2 linked regions of the Wigglesworthia glossinidia endosymbiont of Glossina morsitans morsitans (Yale colony) genome follow. The protein of the gene in region 2 interacts with the protein of the main gene of each other region in a pairwise test. Links are inferred from orthologs where the notes say so. Each region holds a gene or a part of one and is shown on either strand. Other genes may lie near its edges. The genes, in order: ftsL and WIGMOR_RS01090.

Region 1 (15,246 bases), 380 kb from region 2 along the record:
TAACAATACGCCTAAGGTATTGTTAAAATTTTTTTTTGTTGCAAGTGTTTTTTCACATATATTCAAAATTTTAAATACCATTTCTTTTACTGAAGTTTTACCGCATGATCCAGTAATTGCAACAATTTTGACATTAATCTTATTACGCAACCACTTGGCAATTTTTCTTAAAGCTTCTATGGTATTACGAACAATAATTTGAGGCATATCAATTGGTAATAATCTGGTATTTAAAATAGCAATGGCTCCATTTTTAATTGCTTCATGTATAAAAATTTCGCTATTATTTTTTTTTCCTTGAATAGTCACGAAAATACATTTTTGATTTTTTTTAATTGTTCTCGAATCAATAGATATTGTATGAATTTTACAGTTTTTTCCTATATATGGAACATTCAAAATACAAGATATATCTTTTAAATATAAAGGAATCATATGATTTTTTTTAATATTTCTTTTACAACAATTTTGTCTGAATAAAAATATTTTTGAGAATAAAATTGTTGATATTCTTCATGACCTTTTCCTAAAATCATAACAATATCTTTTTTATTACTGTTTTGAACAGCAAATTTTATAGCTTTTTTTCTAGATGGAATAAATTTAACATTATTAAAATTTTTTATTCCAATTTTAATATCAGAAAATATTTGTTCTTCATTTTCATATCGAGGATTATCATTTGTAATGATAATATTTTTAGCATATTTCTCGCATATTTTACCCATTATTGCACGCTTTTCACGATCTCGATTACCTCCACATCCAAATATAACATACATATCTGTTTTAAAATGCAATTTTATTGTAATTAACAATTTTTCTAAAGCATCTGGAGTATGAGCATAATCTATAATAATTTTAGGTAATTTTTTCAAATAAAATATTTCCATACGTCCTTGAGGCATATGAATTTTTTCAATATAATTTAAAATTCTTGTAAAAGAATGTCCTTGTATTAATAATACAGCGCAGGCAATTAATAAATTATTAATATTAAATTTTCCAAATAATTTTACATTTACTATTTCTGTGCCCCAACTAGAAACAATTGTTATTTTTGTTCCATAACAGTGAAAAAAAATTTTTTTTACATATATTTTAAGATTTTTAAATTTTTTAGATAAATTATATTTTGTAGAAACTATAATAGCTTGAGGAAATTTTTTTGCCCAATTTTTTCCAACATTATCGTCGATATTAATAATATATTTTGATACAGATAATTCGGAAAATAATTTCCATTTTGAATTCTCATATTGAATCATATTTTTATGATAATCTAAATGTTCATGACTTAAGTTAGTAAAAACAGCTATTGTAAAATACAAGTAATTTACTCTATCTTGAGATAATCCATGTGAAGATACTTCCATAGAAATAATGCGAATATTTTTTTTCAAAAAATTTTTTAAAACTTTTTGACATTTAATAGCAGAATAAGTAGTGTTTTCGGATTTATGAAGTTTGTTAATCTGCCCATATCCTAAAGTACCCATAATACCGCTTTTTTTTCCTAAAAAATTCAGCCATTGTGTAATAAAATATGCCACTGTAGTTTTTCCATTTGTCCCTGTAATACCAATTAATTGCATATATTTTGACGGATGATAATAAAATTTACCTGATAATTCTGAAAGATGACGATTTAACTGATAAAAATAAATTATCGGTATTGTATTAACATAATACATTTTTCCATGTTTACGCATATTATTTGTTTCTACAAGTATGGCTGTAGATCCATTTTGAATTGCTTCAAAAATAAATTTTTTTCCGTGTTGTTTATTTCCCGATATAGCAATAAATAAAGTATTTTGAGTTACTTTTTTGCTATTTAATGTCAAATTATCTAATTTAATACTGGGAATTTCTTTTGAAGAAACCCAAGGAAAAATTAATTTTTTTAAATCTATATAATTAACCATTTTTTATTTTTTTAACGATTTACTATTGTAGTATTCTCGGGCAATTTGTCTGGCAGAATATTCATGTAATGCAATACAATATTCATAATCTCACTAAATACTGGAGCAGATACAGAACCACCATAATATCTACCTCCTTTTGGATCATTAATTACGACAACTAATGCAAAACGAGGATTTTCTACCGGCGCTATACCTGCAGCACATGCAATATATTTATTCACGTAAATTCCATCAGATCCCACTTTTTTAGAAGTTCCTGTTTTTACAGCTATCCTATATCCATGTACAGCTGCTTGTACACCGCTACCCCCAGGTAATGCAACACTTTCCATCATACGAATTACCTGACGTATTATTATTGGTGAAAATATTTGTTTACCGATATTAGTTTTATTTATTTTTATAATAGATAAAGGATGCATAAATCCAATCCCACCTATTGTCGTATATACTTGTGCTAATTGTAATGGAGTTACCATTAAACCATATCCATAAGAAAGTGTAGCTTTTTCAATTCCAGTCCATTTTTTATTTTTTGGAAAAAAACCATTACTTTCTCCAATCAAACCTAATTTAGTAGATTTATCTAGACCAAATAATTGATATGTTTCCAAAAGAGTTTCTATTGGCATAGATAATGCTATTTTGGATACACCTACGTTACTAGATTTTTTTAAAATTCCTTCTATTGTTAAACTTTCATAATCTACTACATCTTTTATACGATATCCATTTAGAACATAAGGGCGTGTATCAATAATACTATTTTCTGTGATAACACCTTTTTGCAAAGCAGAAACGATCACTATTGGTTTAATAATAGAACCTGGTTCAAAAATATCTGTAATAGCTCTATTACGCATCATACTATTATTAGTTTTAGTGAGATTATTAGGATTATATGAAGGGACATTTGTCATAGCCAATATTTCACCGGTATTTACATCAACTAAAATTGCAGTACCTGATTCTGCTTTATTTAAAGCTACTGATTTTTTTAATTTTTTATATACTATAGTTTGTAAATTTCCGTCAATGCTTAATATTAAATTTTTAGATTTTTGAGTTTTTTTTAATATAATATGTTCAATAATTTTTCCAAACCTATCTTTTCTAATTTTTCTTTTTCCTGGAATTCCAGATAACCATGGATCAAAGCTTTTTTCAAGCCCCTCAATACCTTGACCATCAATGTTTGTTATTCCAATAATGTGTGCTGCTGCTTGTCCGATAGGATAATACCTACGTGATTCTTCTTTTAAATGTATACCTGGTAAATTTAACTGATGAATATATTCACCAATTTCAGAATTTACTTGACGTGCTAAATATACAAAACGGCTATTTGGATTATTGTTAATACGTTGAAACAATTGTTCAAAAGAAATAGATAATGCGTTTGATAATGCTTCCCAATATATATTTTTAATAATTCCACCACGATTATTCAATTCTTTAGGATCTACCCATATAGCATGTACTGGTACACTAACTGCAAGAGGATGTTTATTTCTATCTAGAATCATACCTCTTGAAACAGGTATGGTTTCTATACGCAAAGATCTCATGTTGCTTTCATGGATTAAATTATTTGGATTAATAATTTGCAAATAAGTTATTCGCATGATTAAACTTAACAAAAAAATCAAAATAAAACTTAACAAAATTAAAAAACGCCATTTAATTATAAAAATTTTCATATAAAAATATATTTAAATTATTTAATAGCATAAATTATAATATTTTCTTTTAACAAATCTATGTGACACATATTTAATGTTTTAAGCGCAAATAATTCAATTCGACGATGATTACTTAATGTATATTCTTCTAATATTAAATGGCTCCATTCATTTTCTAGTGAAACTTGATCAAATAAAATACGTTCATATTCATAAATAGAGTAACGTGTTTGATATTTAATATAAATTGAAAATATCGATGTAATAATTATTAGTAATACTATTACTATTGATAATTTAGAATAATTTAATATATCTTGTAAAATTATTTTTGTAAGATTTTTTTTTTGTTTTTATCATCTAAATTTTTTCTACAAAACGTAAAATAGCACTTTTCGAGCGAAGATTATTTGATATCTCTTGTTGAGATGGTTTAATTTTTTTAAATTTTTTTAACTTGACTGGAAATTTTTTTTGTATTTGACTTTCTAAAATCGGTAGATTATGAGGATGAATTTGTATTTTACTATTATAGTTAATAAAATTTTTTATTATACGATCTTCGAGTGAATGAAAGCTAATAAAAACTATTCGACCGTTTTCTTTTAATAAAGTTAATATTTGTTTTAGCGTCTCTTTTATTTCTTTTAACTCATTATTGATGTGTATCCGAATTGCTTGAAAACTTCTACGTGCTGGATGTTTATTTTTTTGATAGTAAATACCACATGTATTGCATATTATAGATGACAATTCGCTTGTTTTAGTAATTAATTTTCTTTTTTTATTTTCTATAATAGCTTGTGCTATTTTTTTTGCATAACGTTCTTCTCCAAAATTTTTTAATACAAAATAAATTTCTGATAATTTTGCACGGTTTATCCAATCTGCTGCAGATATTCCGTGCATGTTATTCATACGCATATCTAATGGACCATCTTGTAAAAATGAAAATCCTCTATTTTTATCGTCAATTTGGAAAGAAGAAATCCCAAAATCAAACAAAATTCCATTAACTTTTCCAATAAGATTATATTTTTTTGCATATTGTGTAATTGATGAAAAATTTCCGTGAATAACTTTAATTCTAGGATCTTGGAGGTTGCTTGCTATTTTTATAGCAAGTGGATCTCGATCAATAACGATTATTTGACCTTGAGAATTTAATTTAGATAAAATTTTTTTTGTATGACCCCCTCCTCCAAAAGTTGCATCAATATATGTTCCGCTTGGAATAATATTAATTACATGAATTACTTCATTTAACATTACTGGTATGTGCATATCTCTTTTATAATAACTATTATAAATAATAATATCAGTTAAATACGAATATTTTTATTTAAAAAAATTTATTCTTGAAATAAACAATTAAATTTTAAATTTAATTTTTTTAAAAACACTAATTAGCTGTTAAAAATAAATCTTATAATTAAGATTGCATTTTTTAAATGAAATATTGATACGCTAATTTTTTAATAATATTTAAAAATTATATTTTAATATAACAATTACACTTTTCGAATTTCTTTTAAACTTTGATCAATAAAATATAATCCATGCATATCAGAATTTATCAGCTCTATTCGATCTAAAATAGATTTAAACATTCTTTCTTCTTCATATTGTTCTGAAACGTACCATTTTAAAAAATGAAAAGTTCGATAATCTTGAATTTCTGTTGCATAATGTGATATTTTATGAATTCTTTTACTAATCATTTTTTCGTGGTCATAAGAAAATTGAATGATATCTTTGAAAGATGGGAAATGTTCTGGAGGTGCATCGATAGCTCCTATTCTAGGCGTACTGTCTGAATCATTTAAATAGTCAAATAAACGATACATATGATTCATTTCTTCGTTAGATTGTTGTTTAAAAAATTTACACCCTTCTAATAATTTATTATTATTGCACCAAACACTCATTTGAAGATATAAGTTAGATGAAAATAACTCAAGATTAAGTTGTTTATTTAAATGTGCTATCATTTCTTTTTGAATCATAATTTGAGCATCCTGTATTTTAATAAATTTGTTTTAATTTACACTAAAAATTAATAATAATATATATATGAAAAAAATAACATTTAATATATCTGAAATTTCTAATTTAGAAAAAGAAAAAATTATTTCTGATTTGGCAGCTTCCGGGATTGCTTTCCAAGAAAGGCACAATATGTCTGTCCTAGTGCAAAAAATTGCAAATAAGCAACCCGAACATTTATTGTCGTATTTTTATAAAAGACTAGATCATTATAGAGCAATTGCAAAAAAAATTAAAAGGTCTTTTTTATAATAAAACAAAATTAAAAATTTTTTAAATATTTTTTTTTATAAAATAATTTATTTTTGTTTTTAGCTAAAGTTAATTCGATTAATTTATTAATTAATGAAGAAAAATTAACTCCTGAAGCCTCCCATAATTTAGAATACATGCTATTTTCAGTGAATCCGGGTATCGTATTAATTTCATTTAAAATGATTTCTTCTTTTTTTGTTATAAAAAAATCTATACGAGCCATAATGCTACATTCTAGCATTAAAAATACTTTTTTAGCTATTTGACGAATATTATTTGATAAATTATTTGAAATGTTTGCTGGAATAATTAATTTACTATCCTTGATGTATTTGGCTTGAAAGTCATAAAATTTATTTTTATGTTGAATTTCACCACATATACTAGTAACGGGTTGTTCGTTGCCTAAAATTCCAACTTCTATTTCTCGACCAGAAATTAAAGGCTCAATAAGTATCTTATTATCATAAAAAAAAGAATTTTTTATTGATTTTTTTAATTCAAAAAAATTTGATGCTAAATTTACACCGATCGAAGATCCTTGTGTAGCTGGTTTGACAATACATGGAAAACCAATTTTTTTTATAATTTTTGAATATTTTATTTTTTTATATTTTTTTTGATTTTTTATAGTAATTGAAGGTGTTACAAGAATATTGAAAGTTTTTAAAATACGTTTTGTCATGTCTTTGTCCATACATATACTTGATCCTAAAACTCCAGAACCTACGTAGGGTACATTTAAAACATTATAAAATCCTTGAAAACTACCATTTTCTCCTTTTTCACCATGTAAAACTGAAAAAATTAAGTCTACTTGCAACGTTTTTTTATTACTTAAATTTAAAAACTTAAATTTCCACTTCCCTGGTATGACTGCTATATATCCAGTAGCTGGACCTAATTGTATACGATTCATGTCATTTGGATATAAAACATATTTTTTATGTGTTCTTATTCCTAATTTTCCATTTTTTTCAACACCAATTAAAATAAGATGATATTTATTTTTATCAATAGATTGAATAACATTAATTGATGATTTTAATGATATTTGATGTTCTGAAGATTCTCCTCCAAAAAAAATAGCAATGTTTATTTTCATTTTATTCTAATCTTTATTAAAGATATTATGATAGTGCACATTTTAAAAAATTTATAAAATGTATGTAATACAATAATTTTTTTTATATGCTTGTATTTTTTAAATAATATTATATTATCAGTTTAATTAAAAATTTTTAAGTGATATATTTATAATTTAATACACACTAGTATTATTGTAATGTATATAAATTAAAAGATCTCAAAATATTAATTATATTGCAGAAATTTACTAATTAAGGAAATATTTACATGTCTATAATTAAATTGGTTTTGATGCGTCATGGAAGAAGTATATGGAACGATCAAGATCGTTTTACTGGATGGACAGATATTGAATTATCTGAAAAAGGCGAAAAAGAAGTAAAATATGCAGGAGAAGTATTAAGATCTTTTGGGTATTTATTTGATTTTGCTTATACATCTTTATTAAAAAGAGCTATTCATAGTTTATGGATTCTTTTACAAGAAATAGATCAATCTTGGATTCCAATAGAAAAATCTTGGAGATTAAACGAAAGACATTACGGAGCTTTACAAGGATTTAGCAAAAATGAAATTAAAACAAAATATGGCAGTGCACAATTAAAAGAATGGCGTCGTGGATTTTTAAGTATCCCTCCGAAATTAAACACAAATGACATACGATTTCCAGGAAATGATCCGCGATATCTTCGTTTAAAACTTTCTGGTCAACTTCCTACTACAGAAAGCTTAAAATCTACAATTGATCGTATTATACCGTATTGGAAAAAAAAAATTTTCCCCAAATTAAAAAATAAGAATAAATTAATTATTGTTGCACATGGAAATTCTATTCGAGCAATTATGAAATTATTAGATAATCTTGACGAAAAACAAATAACCCAGTTAAATGTGCCCACTGGAGTACCATTAATATACGAATTTGATAAAAATGTATGTCCTAAAAAGCACTATTTTTTGTTTTAAAAAGTAATAATTTAAAATATAAAAAAATTTTAGTATGTATAAGAAAAATTTTTATCATATTTTTGAATATAGTACATTTGATAATATTTTCCTTTCGATCTTAATAACGATTGATGAGTACCTTTTTCAATAATTTTACCATGATGGAGCACTAAAATTTGATCAGCATTTAATATAGTACTTAATCGATGTGCAATTACGATTAAAGTAGTAGTATTTTTTATTTTATACAAAATATAATTAATTTTTTGTTCTATATCTGCATCTATATTTGCGGTAGCTTCATCAAGTATCAATATACTTGGTTCAGAAACTAATACTCTTACAAAAGATAGTAATTGCTTTTGCCCCATAGATAATCTATTGCCGTATTCATCTAACTTAGAAAAAATGCCTTTTGGAAAAGAATTGATAAAAGAAATTAAATCTAAACTAGATAAAATAGACCAAACTTTTTTTTCACTAATATTTCTGCCAAGTACAATATTATCGTAAATTGTTTTTGCCATAAAACAAGGTTCCTGTTGTACCATAGCAATACTATTTCTCATAGAATACTTAGACAACGTTTTTATTGATCTATTATCTATTAATATATGTCCTTCTTGAATTGGATAATGACCCATTATTAAATTTGCTAAAGTAGTTTTTCCGCTGCCTGTTTTACCTACTAATGCTAAAAAACTTTTTTCTGGTATTGAAAAAGATATTTGATTTAGTATAGGATTCTTATGATAGGAAAAAGTTAAATTTTTTACTTCAACTTTACCTTGAAGAATTTTTCGATGATCATTGCCATAACGTTGTATAGGGCAATCTAATAAATAAAAAATTCTTTCTCCTGAAGCGATAGATTGTTGTAAAATAGATTGTTGAGCAGCTAGTTCTATTAAAGGTTCGCTTAATCTACCAAGATAATTAATAAATGTATATAAAATACCAACCCCCATGATTTTAGAGGTATTTAATCCAAAAAATAATAATATTATACAGAGAATTAACGAAAACAATAAACTTAACAAAGGACGAAGTAAAAATCCTTCTAACTTTAAATTTTTCATTCTTACTTGAAAATGCTCATAACCCAGGATATATAATTTTTCTCTAAATCTTTTTTGTTGTTGAAATTGCTGTATAATACTCATATTTTGAATAACTTCGTTGAAAAAGTTATTAATGTTTGCAACACAAGTCCGTAATTTTCTAAAAATTGGTATGCTATAATATTGATATAAACGCATTATATAAAATAAAATTGGAAATAAAAAAAATAAAATACATCCTAATTTAAAATTTAATATTAGAATAGCTATAAACATACTCCCAACTAATGCTATATTTTTTAGTAGTGACGATATAAAATGTGTAAACAAGTCTTTAATAACTTCCGTATCGTTAACAACAATCGAAATTAATTTACCAGTAGATTGGGCATCAAACCAAGATAAAGGCTGTTTAAGTAAAGTACGCATTATCTCAATCCTGATTGTTTTAACAATGCTAAGAGATATCGTACTAAATAAAAACATTTGATGATATCTTAAAATAGCTGATAAAAATTGAAAACTTATAAAAGTTAAAATTAAAACTACTATAATATGCGAAGAAATTTGAATTTCACTAAAAAAACAATCAATAAAATAACTAATAATTATTGGTCCCGAAATTTCCATAATAGAAGAAGTCCACAACAATATGCATATTAAGAAAATTTTTTTTCGAAATGGAAAAGCATAGCGTAGTAATCTTTTTAAAGGATGAAGAGTATAATTTTTTTTACACATCGTATGAAGCTTCCTAATTTTTGTTTAGTGTATTGCTATATTTAAATTTTTGATACTTATACATTTTAGAATACCATCCTTTTTCTTTAACAAGCATATTATGACTTCCACGCTGTTTAATCATACCGTTTTGCAATACTAAAATTTCTGAAGCTTCTTTCAAAAGAGATAGTTGATGCGTACTAATAATCAAAATTTGATAATTCTTTATCTTTTTAATATTTTTTATTATGTTATATCGCGTATAATTATCTACAGAAGAAAATGCATCATCTAAAATTAATATTTCTGAAGGAAATAATAATGCTCGTGCAATTGCAATACGTTGTTTTTGTCCGCCCGAAAGCATCACACCTTGATCTCCAATTTTTGTATGATAACTTTTTGGAAAGCTTATTATATCCTTATGTATACATGCTAATTTCGCTGCGCATTCAATTTGATTGTGTGTTGCGTTAGGATATCCTAAACAAATATTATTTTTAATACTATCTGAGAATAAAAACGGGGCTTGATCAACAAAAGAAATCAAGCTTCTCCATTCATCTAAAATTATAGAATTTAGAGGTAAATTATGAAACAATATCTTACCTTCATACACATCAAAATTTCTTAATATTAAAGAAATTAATGTACTTTTTCCTGATCCAGTTGGACCACATAATCCAACATAACTTTTTGGTTTAATATTAATTTTAATATTTTTTAAAATTATCTGATTATTAGTAGGATAAAAAAATTTATTAATTGAAATTAATATGTTTCCTTTACGACTTGGTAAAGAAATTTTGCCGTCCGTAAATGTTTCTGTATTCAAATAAGTGTAAATTCTATTATATGCTACATTTCCTCTTTCAACAATATTAAATGTCCAAGCAAATGCTAACATAGGCCAAATCATTAAACCAAGATACATAATAAAACTAGTTAATTCTCCTATAGTAATAATATTTTTATGAATTAAATAAATTCCTCCGGAAACTGCTAATAAATTAGATAATCCTACCGATAAATAGATTACTGGATCAAATTTAGCATCTATTTTAGAGGAATGTATATTTTTGATATGAGATTTTTTAATAGAACTAATAAAAAAATTAAATTGATATTTTTCAGATCCAAATGATTTTATTGTACGTATATTTTTAAGATTTTCATGTATTACACTATTTAATTGAGAAAAAGCATTTTGCGCAATACAAAAACTGTAATATAATTTTTTACCGAATCCATTGATACATAACACCATGAATGGCATAGGAATTAATGAAAAAAATGCAAGATACATATTAATTTTAATACTCATGATTAACATTACAGAGAATCCAAGAACTAAAGAATCAACTAGTGTTAGTACTCCTTCTCCAACAGCATAAACGATCTTATCGACATCATTAATAGCTCTAGTAATTAGATCGCCTGTTTTATTTTTTAAATAAAAAATTTTTTTTTGTTTACTTAAAATAAGATAAAATTGATCACGTAAATCTAATGCTAATCGATATGCAGAGCCAAACAATATTATTCGCCAAATATAACGTAAATAATATACCAAAATAGATGAACTGATAATTCCACAAATTAATATTAATAAACCTTTCGTTGTGGAACGTAAATTAATTACATTATCTACAATGATTCCTACTAACCAAGGAGAAATTAATTTTAATATCGAAATAATAATTAATAATAATATTGATAAAATATATTTTTTCCACTCACGCTTAAAAAACCAACTTAATTTTAAAAATAATTTCACAATTAATTTCCAAATGTGTATAAATTAAAATTTATATAAAATTAATATTTTAGTATAATTATACTGTAATTAATCAAATTAGTCTTATAATATTATACTAGATAAAACATTATAATTAATAATTTAATTATTTATTTTAACTAATGAATAATTCATATAAATTTTTAATTTTATCAAGATTTTATTTGATACAATATTATTTATGTCAAATAGTAAAGGTATTTAAAATTAAATTAATATTGTTTGCTCGAAGATATTTTACTTTGATTTTTGATGAATTTTGAAATACGATGTGGATATTGGGAATATGTATTTTTTGATATATAATTTTTAGATTTTTGATTTTTATGAATTAATTTTATTTTTAAAGATTTATGAAAAGTTGATGTATTGGTTAATAACCGAATTGCATCTTTAGATAAACTAGTTGATAATTCTATTACGGAATAATCAAAAAATAATTTTATATGTTTAATAAATTTTTTGCTGATTTTTCCTATATTAATCATCAATTCGAAGATATTTTGAACAAATATTGAATCTTTTTTTCCAAGATTAAGACGATAAAAATAATTTGAATGTAATGATTTAAGATGAGATTTTTCATGTTTTTTGATTTTTAATTTTTTTCTATAATTTAAATTTAAAATTTTTTTATCTTCAGATAGTATTAGAGGTTTATTTTTTTGTATTAATTTGAGTAAAATAGTTGCTATTACTTTAGTATCGGAAACATCTATAATACGCATTATTTTCAATAATAAATGATTATATTTCTCTAGATCTCGATATTTTATTTGTTCTTGAATTTTTTTAGATAAATTATTTAAACGTTTTTCAACTAAATCTTTTGTTTTAGGTAATGAAATTTCTGTAATTTTTAATTTTGTACAACGTTTAATGCTATAAAGTATTTTTTTTTCTCTATTTTCTAAAAATAATAATGCTTTTCCTGTCCTACCAGCACGACCGGTTCTTCCAATACGATGTATATACGCTTCGGAATCTAATGGGGCGTCATAATTAATTACTAAATTAACGTGTTCAACGTCTAATCCTCTAGAAGCTATATCTGTAGCAACTAAAACATCTAATTTCTTAATTTTAAATTTGTTTAATGTATTTTCTCGAAGTAATTGGTTCATATCTCCGTTTAAAGCAGAACTATTGTATCCATTTCTTTCTAAAATTTCAGAAATTTCTAAAGTAGCATGTTTAGTACGTACGAAAATAATTACTGCTTCAAAATTTTCCATTTCTAAAAATCGTAAAAGTGCATCTATTTTTCTTATTTTATAAGCTATCCAATAATATTGTTGAATATCTGGTTGTGTATTAATATTACATTGGATTCGAATTTCTTTCGGTGATTGCATGAAACGACGTGCTATTTTGTTAATTGCTTGTGGCATAGTTGCTGAAAAAAGCACAGTTTGATGTTGTTTTGAAGTTTTCGATAGTATATTTTCTACATCTTCAATAAATCCCATTCTTAACATTTCATCAGCTTCATCTAAAATACAACTAGTAATTTTAGATAAATTTAAATATTTTTTATTTAATAAGTCTAAAATTCGACCGGGTGTTCCAACAATAATTTGAGGTAATTTTTTTATTTTTTTTAATTGAGTTTCATAACTTTGACCTCCATATAATGCAATAATATAAATATTTTTTGTATGTTTTGATAAATTAGAACATGCAAATTTTATTTGTAATGCCAATTCTCTTGTAGGAGTAAGAATTAGTATTTGTGGAAAATTATATTGTGATCTAATGTTATTTAATAAAGGTAAAAAAAAAGCAGCTGTTTTTCCACTACCAGTTTGTGCAACTCCTAACACATCGTGTCCTTTTAAAAGATGCGGTATGCAAGCTTCCTGAATAGGAGAAGGACGTATATAACCGAGATCATGTAACGATTTTAAAATTTCATTATTTAATCCAAGCTCAGAAAAAGAAATTTGTTTTTTATACATGCGTTAATGTGACCTCTCTCGATTAAATATTTTAATAGTTTTAATGCGATACAGATGTTTAATTTTTAAATATTTTTGTGAAAATTAGTAGCGATAAATTTAAATTTTATTTTTTTTAAAATTTATATTTTCATTGTTAAACGTATTCTGCCGTATCTATCTATTTCTACTACTTTTACAGAAACTTTTTGGCCTAATTTTAGATGCTTTGAAATATCGTTGATTTTATGATGCGAAATTTGTGAAATGTGAATCAATCCTTCTTTTCCATTGCTTAAGCTTGCAAAAGCACCAAAATTAACGATACGCGTAATTTTTGCAAGATAAGTTTGATGTATCTTAGTTTCGTCGGTAATGTTCTGTATTTCTTTTAAGGCTTTTTGAGCGTTTTCTGCATTATTTGAAATTACTTTTACTGTGCCATCATCTTCTATTTCAATCGCAGATTGAGTTTTTTCTGTTAACATTCGAATTACTGAACCGCCTTTTCCGATAACATTTTTGATTTTTTCGGGATTAATGTTAATTTTATAGATTCTTGGTGCAAAAACAGAAATTTCATTTTTAGGTTCTTTAATGCATTTATTCATAGCATGTAGAATATGTATTCTTGCTTCTCTAGCTCGATACAAAGCTTCTTTTAATATTTCTGAAGTTATTTCTTCTATTTTAATATCCATTTGTAATGCTGTAATTCCTTCTGTATTGCCAGCTACTTTAAAATCCATATCCCCTAAAAAATCTTCATCGCCTAAAATATCTGATAAAATAACAAATTCATTTTTTTCTTTAATTAATCCCATTGCAATTCCTGCAATAGAACTTTTAATGGGTACTCCTGCATCCATTAATGCTAGAGACGCTGCACATACCGATGCCATAGATGAAGATCCATTAGATTCTGTAATTTCTGATACTATCCGTACGGTATAGGGAAAAGCACTTGAATTTGGCATTACAGCCATTAAGCTACGTTTGGCTAATTTTCCGTGACCTATTTCTCGGCGCTTTGGGGAACCAATTATTCCAATTTCTCCTACGCAATATGGAGGAAAATTATAATGAAACAAAAACCTATCTGTTCGATCTCCTATTAATTCATCTATATTTTGAGCATCTCTTTCAGTACCTAATGTTACTATAGATAGTGATTGTGTTTCTCCTCGCGTAAAAATGGCAGATCCGTGAGTTCTTTTTAAAATGCCTATCTGAATATTTAAATCTCTAATTACGTTATTTTTACGTCCATCGATACGTGGTTTTCCGGATAAAATTCTATTTCGAACAATTTCACGTTCTATGTTTTTAATTACAAATTCTACTTGTTCTATATTAGCGTTGTTGTTATTTTCTATTAAATTGTTAAAAATTTTATTTTTAATATCTGCGATTTTTTCAGATCTTTTTTTCTTTTCAGAAATTAAATATGCTTCTTTTAATTCTTTACGAAAGTTATTACTAATATACTCTTGTAGTTCGAGATCTATATTTTTTAGTTTATCCCATTCGCACTTAGAACATGAAACTTTTTTTACTAATTCATTAATATTTTTTATTATGATTTGTTGTTTTTTATGTCCATATAACATGGCTTGCAGGATTTGGTCTTCTGTCAATATCTTTGATTCTGATTCTACCATTAAAATTGCATTGGAAGTTCCAGAAATTACCATATTTAACTTACTATTCATTAGTTCAGTAGTAGTAGGATTTAAAATATATTCTTCATTTATGTATCCTATCCTAGCTGCTCCT
Region 2 (4,592 bases):
ATTCCTCCAAAAAATTATATTTGAATAATATAAGCACAATTAAAAAAAATTGTAAAGACTCATGTTATCATTTAAAAAAATTAAATTTTATAATATAGTACATTTAAGATGTTTTAAATTAAATATTTTTTTATAATTTGTTAAATTAAAATTTGGAAAATATTATGAACCGATCGATTGAAATTTTTTCGCACAGCAGTTCTAGGTTATCTACATATAAAGTTTTACGTAATACATATTTGCTTTTATCAATCACTGTAGCTTTTTCTGCTACAGTTGCTACTGTCAGTAGTTTATGTCAACTACCATTTTTAGGAGCTATTCCTACATTAATTGGATTTTATACCTTATTGTTCTTAGTTAACTATTTGTCTGATAAAAAATCGGGCATTTTAGCAACATTTGCTTTAACTGGATTTATGGGATATGCAATTGCGCCACTTATAAGTATTATGCTTGCTGTAAATAGCAGTAGTATTATACTGGCCTTATCCGGGACTGCAATGGTATTTTTTTGCTGCTCTATATACAGTTTAAAAACTAATCGAAATTTGTCATTTTTATCTAGTGTATTAATTTCTGGAAGTATCGCATTATTAATTTGCACAATAAGTAATATGATATTAAATATGTCGGCATTATCAATGACAATCAGTATTATGTTTATAATTTTTTCTTCAGTAGCCATTATATGGGAAATAAACAATATTATTTTTGGTGGTGAAAAAAATTATATTCGAGCTACAGTAAGTTTGTACGTATCAATATATAATATTTTTTCAAGTTTTTTAGGTATATTTGGAGGGATAAAAAAATAATTAAAAACAAAAATTATGCATTTATTTTTGTTTAGATCGAATTTTTTAAAATTTTTTTTGAACGACGGAAGAAAATTATCTTCTAATATTTGTTAGAGTAGAAATTATATATTTTTCTTCCGTGCGAAAATGTTTACATTTAAAAATTTTATTATTTATTTTAAATTATTTTTTAACTTTGAAAATTATACTTATAGCTTCCGAAGCAACTCCTTTGTATTTCCCAACAAATCCAAGACCTTCCATGGTAGTAGATTTTACATTAATACAATTATATTTACATTCTAAACATTGAGAAATATGAAAACATATTTTTGGAATATATAAAGAAACTTTTGGTTTCTCTAAAAAGAGAGTGATGTCGATATTTCCTATTTTATATTTTTTTTTTATTTGGTTCCAAATAATTTGTAATAAAATACAACTATTTATATTTTGATATTTAGGATCATTATTAGGAAACAACATTCCAATATCTCCTAATGCGCAAGCTCCTAATAATGAATCAATTATTGAATGTATAATTACATCGCCATCGGAATGTGCAAGTACTCCTTGAAAATAAGGAATATGAATACCTCCTAAAATAAATGGTTTAGAATGTATGCCAAATTTATGTACGTCAAATCCATGACCAATGCGCATTTTTAAAATCTCCCTATATAATTAATAAAAAATTTTACAAAATTTAAGTCTTCAGGATAAGTAACTTTAATATTATCTGATCTACCTGGTATAAAATTTAATAAATAACCGCATTCTTCGAGCGCACTTGCTTCATCCGTAATGTGTTTACCTTGATGGTAGATGAAATTTAAGCAGTTTACTAAAATTTTTTTATTAAAAATTTGAGGAGTTAAAGCACGCCATAGATTTTTTCTTTGAACAGTATGTGTAATATAATTACCATAAGATTTTTTAATAGTATCATTTATAGGAGTAACTAAAATAGTTCCAGTAGAAGAATTATATAAGTTTTTAAACAATTGGTTAAGATCATTTTGATGTAAACAAGGACGTACGGCATCGTGAATTAAAACCCAATGCACTTTTTTAACATATTTTAAAGCGCATCGAACTGATTCTGCTCGAGATTCTCCTCCAAAAACAATATTTATTTTATTATTTTTTAATATTGGTAATGATTTATACCATCGATCTGTTTTATGAATGGCTATAATTATTTTTTTAATGCATATTTGTTTAACTAATAGATTTATAGAATGCTCTAATAATGTTTTATTTTGTATTTTTATATACTGCTTAGGGTATTTATATTGCATTCTTCTTCCTATACCTGCTGCAGGACAAATCGCTATCATATTAGGATAATTTTTTTTTTTATACATAATATAGTTTATTTTTGTATGTTCTTAACTTCTATTATACGGTAATAAACTTCGTTAGATTTGATCATATTTAATTCATTTCTTGCTCTTTCTTCAATAGCATCATTTTTATTTTTTAAGTAGTTAATCTCAATAATTAATTTTTGATTCCTCATTTTTTTTTGCAAATTTTTCTCAGATTGTATTTTGATTTCTTTTCGCACTTCTATTAAATGCATAATATTGTTTTTTCCATACCACAGAGAACTTTGTAAATAGAAAAAAATAAATAAAAATATATATTCAATTTTTTTATTTTTTATATGAGCAATAAATAATGTGGCATTTTTAATAATTTTATTACTGTTTATCATTGATTAATTGATTAAAATTTAAACTGATAATAATTATTAATTTATTAAATTGATTGTTGTTTCTTTTATTTATAATTTTACTGCATTAAATAATTTTTCGCATAATATGCAGACTTAGTATTTGGAAATTTTTGTATAATTTCTATTATACGACTATTTGATGCAGAAAAAGATTTTTTTTTAATATAAAAACGTATTATTTCTAAATTATATTTGGCTATTCTTTCATTAAGAATAACAACAAATTTTTTCGCATCTTGTATAAAAATGCTTTTAGGATAATCTTTAACAAGTTTTTTAAAACAATTTAATGCTAAATATGCGTATTTAGGATTAGAATCAATTTTTTTTATATAAAAAAAATATTTTGAAAAATTTTTATCATATTGCATATACACCAATCCTTGGATATAGATTAGAAAACTTGTATATATAACATCTTGATGGTATTTAATAAATTGATCAATAATCAAATCAAATAAATCTAAGTTTTCTAAATTATAATTTTTATATTTAAAATATAATCTAGTAATATCTTTTTCTGCTTTTTTCATATAAATGAAATTCTGATTTTTTTTCAAAAAATATAAATAAGTTTCAAATTTTTTTTTTCTACTATTATATAATTTATTATGATTCATATCGTATGCATGATGTGCATGAATATCTTGATCAAAATATATATTACAAAATGCATATTTAATTGAAATTAGATTAATTAGGATTATAAATATCCATTTTTTATTCAAAATAAATTTCTCGAATTAAAAATTTATAATTTTTATAGTATATTTATTTAAATTTTTTTTAAATAAGAAATATAAAATTTACATGTATTATACTAAATTATTAATTGCTAAAGTTCAAATGAATCAATTTGGAAAAAGATTAGACAGTATATCGGCAATTTTATTTCCTCAATATTCTAGAACAAAAATAAAAAAATTAATTATTGCTCGTAAAGTTAAAGTTGATAATTCATATATCGTTAATCCAAAAAAGAAATTAAAAGGTGGTGAAATAATAAAAATTCAAATAAACAAAAAAAAAAATGTTACACAATTGAAAAAAAATAAATTAAACATTTTATATGAAGATTATCATTTCATATTAATCAATAAACCTTCTGGATTAGTCGTGCATCCTGGATGTAAAAACAATAATAATACATTGCTTGATATAATACTACATTATTACCCTGATACAAAAAATTTAAATCGATCTGGTATTGTGCATAGACTAGATAAAAATACTACTGGTTTAATGATAATTGCAAAAACATATCAAGCGCAAAATTATTTTTATAAAGAATTAAAAAATAAAAAAATAATTCGAGAATACAGGGCTATTGTGCATGGAAAAATTATTTTTCATGGCACAATTAGCGCTCCGATTATGCGTGATAAAAAATTTAAAACTCTTATGAAAGTAGATATCAAAGGAAAACCGGCTACTACTCACTACCAAATCATTAAAAGTTTTTCACAATATACTTATCTTAAAGTATATTTAGAAACTGGTAGAACACATCAGATTCGAGTGCATATGGCACATATAGAGCACCCTGTTGTTGGTGATATAAAATACATAAAAAATAAAGTTTATTGTTATAATCCACTATTAAAAATTAGTAGGCAAGCATTGCACGCAAGAAAACTTAAATTTATGCATCCTACAAAGCGTATTTCTATGCAATTTAAATCAAATTTACCAGAAGATATGTATCTTTTATTAAAAAAATTAATTTTTTTAAATAAGCGTTAAAATAATTATCAATTCAAAAAAATGAATTTTTTATTATTTTAAATGCAATTAATATAAGTTAAAATGAAAAAATTAAAATTTTATTTATTTTTTTTGCACATAAAATTCGTGCATAACATTTTTTTAATTAATAAAATAAATTTAAAATACTAAAAAATTGACAATTATCGAAATAAATTTGTTATTAAATTAGAGAATATATGTGTTAAATTTTTTTTCTAATATGTTTAAAAAATATTCAACTATTAAAAAAATTTTTATTTGAAAAAATAAATTCTATAAAAAATTAATATTTAAAATAAATTCTT

Evidence for each region.
Region 1: the proteins of WIGMOR_RS01090 (region 2) and ftsL interact in binary tests that used the Escherichia coli proteins (3 or more experiments, as listed by UniProt). The link is inferred for Wigglesworthia glossinidia endosymbiont of Glossina morsitans morsitans (Yale colony) from one-to-one orthologs.

Annotation. Positions count from the first base shown.
Region 1 is NC_016893.1:580,569-595,814, reverse strand. Bases 2,295-5,132 are described here. They hold ftsL (cell division protein FtsL), read right to left. Parts: upstream 3,940-5,132; coding sequence 3,649-3,939; downstream 2,295-3,648. Other genes in these bases: ftnA (non-heme ferritin), read right to left, coding at 5,125-5,132; rsmH (16S rRNA (cytosine(1402)-N(4))-methyltransferase RsmH), read right to left, coding at 3,974-4,897; ftsI (peptidoglycan glycosyltransferase FtsI), read right to left, coding at 2,295-3,631. Outside these bases: murF (UDP-N-acetylmuramoyl-tripeptide--D-alanyl-D-alanine ligase), read right to left, coding at 1-435; murE (UDP-N-acetylmuramoyl-L-alanyl-D-glutamate--2,6-diaminopimelate ligase), read right to left, coding at 432-1,928; more of ftsI, read right to left, coding at 1,940-2,294; more of ftnA, read right to left, coding at 5,133-5,619; WIGMOR_RS02865 (DNA polymerase III subunit theta), read left to right, coding at 5,687-5,911; WIGMOR_RS02860 (D-alanine--D-alanine ligase family protein), read right to left, coding at 5,922-7,019; gpmA (2,3-diphosphoglycerate-dependent phosphoglycerate mutase), read left to right, coding at 7,271-7,969; WIGMOR_RS02850 (SmdB family multidrug efflux ABC transporter permease/ATP-binding protein), read right to left, coding at 7,999-9,753; WIGMOR_RS02845 (ABC transporter transmembrane domain-containing protein), read right to left, coding at 9,767-11,512; WIGMOR_RS02840 (DEAD/DEAH box helicase), read right to left, coding at 11,746-13,491; pnp (polyribonucleotide nucleotidyltransferase), read right to left, coding at 13,614-15,246. UniProt on the Escherichia coli protein: Essential cell division protein. May link together the upstream cell division proteins, which are predominantly cytoplasmic, with the downstream cell division proteins, which are predominantly periplasmic.
Region 2 is NC_016893.1:213,650-218,241, reverse strand. Bases 849-3,788 are described here. They hold WIGMOR_RS01090 (septum formation initiator family protein), read right to left. Parts: upstream 2,521-3,788; coding sequence 2,176-2,520; downstream 849-2,175. Other genes in these bases: WIGMOR_RS01080 (RluA family pseudouridine synthase), read left to right, coding at 3,352-3,788; bamD (outer membrane protein assembly factor BamD), read right to left, coding at 2,598-3,269; ispD (2-C-methyl-D-erythritol 4-phosphate cytidylyltransferase), read right to left, coding at 1,466-2,167; ispF (2-C-methyl-D-erythritol 2,4-cyclodiphosphate synthase), read right to left, coding at 984-1,463. Also shown: WIGMOR_RS01105 (Bax inhibitor-1 family protein), read left to right, coding at 165-818; more of WIGMOR_RS01080, read left to right, coding at 3,789-4,284. UniProt on the Escherichia coli protein: Essential cell division protein. May link together the upstream cell division proteins, which are predominantly cytoplasmic, with the downstream cell division proteins, which are predominantly periplasmic.